Regions from separate parts of the Streptomyces sp. NPDC000878 genome, predicted to be linked through region 1. Evidence: riboswitches for the same ligand, from Rfam matches in the RefSeq annotation. Region 1 holds a riboswitch; the other holds the start of a gene.
The links. Region 1 has a riboswitch for ZMP and ZTP ahead of ACWDR4_RS42775 (bifunctional 5,10-methylenetetrahydrofolate dehydrogenase/5,10-methenyltetrahydrofolate cyclohydrolase). Riboswitches for the same ligand answer to the same signal wherever they lie in the genome.
Positions count from the first base shown of each region.

Region 2: linked by a shared signal. The riboswitch ahead of ACWDR4_RS00020 (glycine hydroxymethyltransferase) and the one ahead of ACWDR4_RS42775 (bifunctional 5,10-methylenetetrahydrofolate dehydrogenase/5,10-methenyltetrahydrofolate cyclohydrolase) in region 1 are both predicted to bind ZMP and ZTP.

Region 1 covers NZ_JBSFMT010000084.1:910-4,301, forward strand. The annotation lists gene ACWDR4_RS42770 (CU044_5270 family protein) at 1-856, shown strand, start outside; gene ACWDR4_RS42775 (bifunctional 5,10-methylenetetrahydrofolate dehydrogenase/5,10-methenyltetrahydrofolate cyclohydrolase) at 857-1,705, opposite strand; ZMP/ZTP riboswitch at 1,728-1,838, opposite strand; gene ACWDR4_RS42780 (nuclear transport factor 2 family protein) at 1,855-2,229, opposite strand; gene ACWDR4_RS42785 (hypothetical protein) at 2,402-2,698, shown strand; gene ACWDR4_RS42790 (type III PLP-dependent enzyme) at 2,762-3,392, opposite strand, start outside.
Region 2 covers NZ_JBSFMT010000001.1:1,712-5,103, forward strand. The annotation lists gene ACWDR4_RS00015 (glutathionylspermidine synthase family protein) at 1-897, shown strand, start outside; ZMP/ZTP riboswitch at 1,001-1,087, shown strand; gene ACWDR4_RS00020 (glycine hydroxymethyltransferase) at 1,120-2,568, shown strand; gene trpS (tryptophan--tRNA ligase) at 2,667-3,392, shown strand, end outside.

The sequences.
Region 1 (3,392 bases):
CAGCGGCCTGTTCGGCCGTCGCCGCACCCGATGGACGTGGAGCCTCGCGACCGTCGCCGTCGTCGCGACGACCGCGCTGGCCCTGCTCCTCGCGGGCCCGAACACGGCCCCGGCGGTGGCCGCGCCCCGCCCGCTGCTCGTGCAGGCCGGCTCCGCCCCCGTACCCCTGGCCAGGATGGCCGAGATCGCCGACGCGGCAGCCGCGGACGGCTCACCGGAACTCCGGAAGGGCACCCACGTACAGACGTGGAGCATGGGCATGTCGGAGGACGCGCCGCCGATCACGCTTCCCGTCGAGCGCATCGTGCGCTGGCGGGCCGACGCGAGCCATACGGAACTGGTCGTGGCGACCGACCCACAGCATCCCGGCCGACCGGTCCTGAGCGAGGGGGACGGCGATCCAGGCCTGGTCGAGGACGGACACGTCATCAGCGACCAGACGTTCGGACCGAGCTGGAGCGATGCCCCACCCGAGTCGACCCCACCGCACGACCCGGAGCGCCTGGAGGCCTACCTCCAGGAGGCACAACGCCAGACCACACCACTCACCACACCCGAACTCCTCGATGCGGTAGAAGTGTTGCTCAACCACTGGACCCTCGGCGCCCGCGAGAACGCGGCAATCGCCAGGCTGCTGGCAGACGCGGAGGGCCTACGCCCCGTCGGCCGGGTGACGGACCGGCTCGGCCGCCCCGGCCAGGCGTACGTTTACGACGGCCAGGGCGCCCGCCGAATGCTGATCCTGGCCCCGACCACCGGCGCCGTCCTGGGCCTGGAGCACACCGCCACCACAGCCGAACCCGAGTGGGGCCTGAAGGTGGGCGACGTCATGGATTACAGCGCCTGGATGCGCTGATCACGCCCCGAGTTGCCGGGCGGCTGCGTCGACGGACTGCTCCAGCAGCACCGCGATCGTCATCGGACCGACGCCGCCCGGCACCGGCGTGATGAGCCCGGCCCGCTCGACAGCGGAGTCGAAGTCGACGTCGCCGACGTTCCCGGGGTTGTACCCGGCGTCGATCACGACGGCGCCGGGTTTGATGTCCGCGCCGTGGATCAGCCGGGGCCGACCGACGGCGGCGACCACGATGTCCGCCTCGCGGACGACGGACGACAGGTCCCGCGTCCGTGAGTGGCAGTACGTCACCGTCGCGTCGCGCCCGAGGAGGAGCATGCCGACCGGCTTGCCGAGGATCGCGCTGCGGCCCACCACCACGGCCCGCTTGCCGGACGGGTCGACGTCGTACGCGTCGAGCAGCCGCATGATGCCGCCGGGCGTGCAGGACACGAACCCGGGAAGACCGAAGCTCATCGTCGCGAAGGAGGCGAAGGTGACTCCGTCGACGTCCTTCTCGGGCGCGATCGCCTCGAACGCGGCCCGCTCGTCGATGTGTTCGCCCATCGGGTGCTGGAGCAGGATGCCGTGCACACCGGGGTCGTCCGAGAGGGCGCGCAGCGTGCCGACCAATTCCACCGTGGTCGTGGCGGCGGGCAGCTCCACGCGGCGGGACTCGATGCCGGCCCTGCGGCAGCGGTTCTGCTTCATCCGGACATAGGTGACCGAGGCGGGGTCCGCACCCACCAGCACCGTCGCCAGACAGGGCGTCGTGCCCGTACGGTCGGTGAGGTCGGCGGCCTTCTTCGTGGTGTCCTCCACGATGTGCCGGGCGAGCGAGGTGCCGTCCATGAGCCGGGCCTGAGACATGATCCACTCCTGAGCTGACAGTCGTCATCGCCCAGGCGCACGGCACGCACTCCACGTTCACGGAAGGATGCGGCACTCCGTGAGGGTCGCTCCCCGGTGGTACTCCACCTCAGCGCCAGTCACGACCCGGATCCCAGCTTAGCCCGGGGTCAGGAGTTCTCCTCGTCCCATGCCTGCAGCACAGTCTGGTCGACGATCTTGCCGTCGCGCAGGGACAGCATCGAGCCGGCGAGGACTCGGACGCCGTCCGGGTACAGGCAGGACTCGGTGTAGGCGACCTGGTCGCCCTGGACGACTACCTGTTCCAGTTTGTGGGTCATGTCCCTGCTGTACACGTCGTTCAGCATGGCGCTGATCTCGCCGCGTCCGTGCATGACCATCGGGTGGCTGGGCTGGGTGTTGTGGTCGACGACGCGCAGTTCCGCGTCGTCGGCGTAGAGCGACAGCAGGGCCGTCGCGTCCTGTCCTTCGATGCCCCGGCGCAGTGCTTCGGTGTCGAAGGCGTGGCTTGCCGCGGTGCCCATGGTGACCTCCTCCGAGGGGCGCGGCCCGGTCGGGCGCGGGCCGCGAGGGGCCTCTCCTTCTGAGGCTCCTCCGTCCCGGTGACCTCGGCAAGCGCAGGCAGAGGATGAGCCTGACGAGTGAGGGGGGTGGGGTGGCCGTGTCCGGGGAGGGGCGCGGGGCGTTGCTGAATACATGATCTCAACACGACGAATCGCCGCCGCCGTTGGTCTCGCCGTCGGCGTCACCGGCCTCGCCGCCCCGCTGGCGAGCGCGGCTCCCGCCGCCGACCAGAACGCGGGCAAGCTGAACCCGATCGCCCAGCTCGACTCGCTCGCCGTGAGCGAGATTCCCGCGCAGTACCACGACGACCTGCCCCGGGTCTCCACCCAGCTCGGCTCGCTCAACCGGCTGAACGACCTCCAGCAGCTGCACCAGGTGACCGACATGGTCGCCCCCGTGACCGGGCTGCTGCCGGGCATCGAGGCCTGACGGGCGGAGCGGGCAGGAAACGAGGGCCGTCCGGCTTGGCCGGGCGGCCCTCGCTCGTGCGTGCTATCGCTGCCGGCTCGTCGTCATCGGCTCCGTGCCCAGGAAGTGGAAACCGGGTCTCGGGTGCATCAGGAAGTCGTGGTGGGAGATGTTCCACGCGTAGGCGCCCGCCAGCGAGAACAGCACCCGGTCGCCCGCCCGGAGACCCGCAGCCGGGACCTGGCGGGCCAGTACGTCCTTCGGTGTGCACAGCTGGCCTGCCAGTGTGACCCGCTCCTGCTCCGCCGTCGGGCGCGGCCACGGGTGCGGCCAGGTGTCTACCGGCAACACCGTGCAGGGCTGGTCGTGGCCCTTCGTCGCCGGGGTGCGCAGATGGTGGGTGCCGCCCCGGACCACCGCGAACTCCTCGCCGTGGCTCCGCTTCACATCCAGCACCTCGGTGGCGTACCAGCCGCAGTACGCGGTCAGCGCCCGGCCCGGCTCGATACGCAGGGTCAGTTCCGGGTAGGCCTCGGTCAGCCAGGCGAGGCCTCTGCCGAACGCCGTCCAGTCGAAACGGCGGGCCGGGGCCGTGTAGTCGACGGCCATACCGCCGCCGACGTTCACCTCGCTGATGCGCACCCCGAGCCCCGCCGCCCAGGTCACCACGGACTCGGCCACCGCCAGCTGCTCCCGGGCATCGAGTCCGCTCGCC
Region 2 (3,392 bases), on a different contig from region 1:
CGCGCCGAACTCCCGTCCGTCTACGGCCGTTTCGACCTCCGCCACGACGGCGGCGCGGGCCCCGCGAAGCTCCTCGAGTACAACGCCGACACCCCCACCTCCCTGGTCGAGGCGGCCTCCCCCCAGTGGTTCTGGATGGAGGACCGCTTCCCGGGCGCCGACCAGTGGAACTCCCTCCACGAACGCCTGGTCGCCGCCTGGCAGAAGCAGGCCGCCCTCCTCCCGCCCGGCAGCCCCCTCCACTTCGCGCACTCCGCCGCCGACGAACTCGGCGAGGACCTGATGACCGTCGCGTATCTGAAGGAGACCGCGGAACAGGCGGGCCTCGACACCGACTGGCTCGCCATCGAGGAGATCGGCTGGGACCCGCTCTCCGGCCGCTTCGTCGACAACCAACTCCGGTTCATCCGCAGCTGCTTCAAGCTGTACCCCTGGGAGTGGCTCACCACCGACGAGTTCGCCGGTCACGTCCTCGACACCCTGGACAACGGCGGCGGCACGGGTACGACGCTGTGGATCGAGCCCGCCTGGAAGATGCTCCTCAGCAACAAGGCGCTGCTCGCGATCCTCTGGGAGCTGTACCCCGGCCACCCGAACCTCCTCCCCGCCTACCTGGACGGCCCACGGGAACTGGCGCACACGACCGGCTACGTGACCAAGCCGCTCCTGGGCCGGGAGGGCGCGGGCGTCACCGTCCACGAGAAGGGCGCCGCACCCGTCGTACGCGAAGAGCCCTGCTGCTACCAGGAGTTGGCCCCTCTGCCCGACTTCGACGGCAACCGGGTCGTGCTGGGCGCGTGGGTCGTGGAGAACGAGTCGGCGGGGCTGGGCATCCGGGAGTCCTCCGGCCTGATCACCGACGAGTACGCCCGCTTCCTGCCCCACGTGATCCTCTAGTCAGTGGCTGAGCCGGTCACCGGGGCGGTCGCCGGGTGGGGCAGCTCGCCTCGCTCGGATGGTGGACGCGGGACCCCGGTGTCCGGTGTGCCCGGTAAGGTGACCGGCGGGCCGTGACTGGCGCGCTGGGATGGGACCGACCATCGGGGAGCGGCTCCGTAAGTGAGTGCCGTGCGCCTGGGCCGAGCCGTGAACGCCGAGAACGCCACGTCCGGAGGTCCCATGTCACCTGAGCCCCTCTCCAACGAATCCACCGCCTTCCGCGCCGCCCTCGACGTGATCCGCGCCGTCGAGCCGCGCGTCGCCGACGCCATCGGCCAGGAGGTCCACGACCAGCGCGAGATGCTCAAGCTGATCGCCTCCGAGAACTACGCCTCCCCGGCCACCCTCCTCGCGATGGGCAACTGGTTCAGCGACAAGTACGCCGAGGGCACCGTCGGCCGCCGCTTCTACGCCGGCTGCCGCAACGTCGACACCGTCGAGTCCCTCGCCGCCGAGCACGCCCGCGAACTCTTCGGCGCCCGGCACGCCTACGTCCAGCCGCACTCCGGCATCGACGCCAACCTCGTCGCCTTCTGGGCCGTCCTCGCCGACCGCGTCGAGGCGCCCTTCCTGGAGAAGACCGGCGTCCGCCAGATCAACGACCTCTCCGACGCCGACTGGGCCGAGCTGCGCCGGGCCTTCGGCAACCAGCGCATGCTCGGTATGTCCCTGGACGCCGGCGGCCACCTCACCCACGGCTTCCGCCCCAACATCTCCGGCAAGATGTTCGACCAGCGCTCGTACGGCACGGACCCGGCGACCGGCCTGATCGACTACGAGGCCCTGCGCGCCACGGCCCGCGACTTCAAGCCGCTGATCATCGTGGCGGGCTACTCCGCGTACCCCCGGCTGGTGAACTTCCGGATCATGCGCGAGATCGCCGACGAGGTCGGCGCCACGCTGATGGTCGACATGGCCCACTTCGCCGGCCTGGTCGCGGGCAAGGTTCTGACCGGCGACTTCGACCCGGTCCCGCACGCCCAGATCGTGACGACCACCACGCACAAGTCCCTGCGCGGCCCGCGCGGCGGCATGGTCCTGTGCGACGACTCCCTCAAGGACCAGGTCGACCGGGGCTGCCCGATGGTCCTCGGCGGCCCGCTCCCGCACGTGATGGCGGCTAAGGCGGTGGCTCTGGCGGAGGCCAGGCAGCCCGCCTTCCAGGACTACGCCCAGCGCATCGTCGACAACGCCCGCGCGCTCGCCGAGGGCCTGATGAGCCGGGGCGCCACCCTCGTCACCGGCGGCACCGACAACCACCTCAACCTGATCGACGTCGCCTCCTCCTACGGCCTCACCGGCCGCCAGGCCGAGACCGCCCTCCTCGACTCGGGCATCGTCACCAACCGCAACGCCATCCCGTCCGACCCGAACGGCGCCTGGTACACATCGGGCATCCGCATCGGCACCCCCGCACTGACGACACGGGGCCTGGGTACGGCGGAGATGGACGAGGTGGCGTCCTTGATCGACCGAGTCCTGACGGCGACGGAACCGGGCACGACCAAGTCCGGCGCGCCGAGCAAGGCCTCCCACGTCCTGGACACCAAGATCTCCGACGAGATCTCCCACAGGGCGACCGACCTGGTGGCGGGCTTCCCCCTGTACCCGGAAATCGACCTGGGCTGAGCTGCTTTTAGGGGCGCGGGGAACTGCGCGACCAGCCACAGATGGCCCGCAGCTCCCCGCGTACCGAAACCACCCCACACCTCTGAGACAATGAAAACATGGCCTCAGATCGTCCCCGCGTGCTCTCCGGAATCCAGCCCACCTCCGGCTCGTTCCACCTCGGCAACTACCTCGGCGCCGTCCGCCAGTGGGTCGCCCTCCAGGAGACCCACGACGCCTTCTACATGGTCGTCGACCTGCACGCGATCACGGTCCCGCAGAACCCGGCCGACCTGCGCGCCAACACCCGCCTCGCCACCGCCCAGCTCCTCGCCGCCGGCCTCGACCCCGAGCGCTGCACGCTGTTCGTCCAGAGCCACGTCCCCGAGCACGCCCAGCTCGCCTGGGTCATGAACTGCCTCACCGGCTTCGGCGAGGCCGGCCGTATGACGCAGTTCAAGGACAAGTCCGCCAGACAGGGCGCCGAGAGCGCGAGCGTCGGCCTGTTCACGTACCCGATCCTCCAGGTCGCGGACATCCTGCTCTACCAGGCCAACGAGGTCCCCGTCGGCGAGGACCAGCGCCAGCACATCGAGCTGACCCGCGACCTCGCCGAGCGCTTCAACGGCCGGTTCGGCGCGACCTTCACGATCCCGAAGCCGTACATCCTGAAGGAGACGGCGAAGATCTACGACCTTCAGGACCCGTCGATCAAGATGAGCAAGTCGGCGTCGACGCCCAAGGGCCTCATCAACCTCCTCGACGACCCGAAGGCCACCGCGAAGAAGGTCAAGAGCGCGGTCACGGACACGGACACCGTGATCCGCTTCGACCCCGCCGAGAAG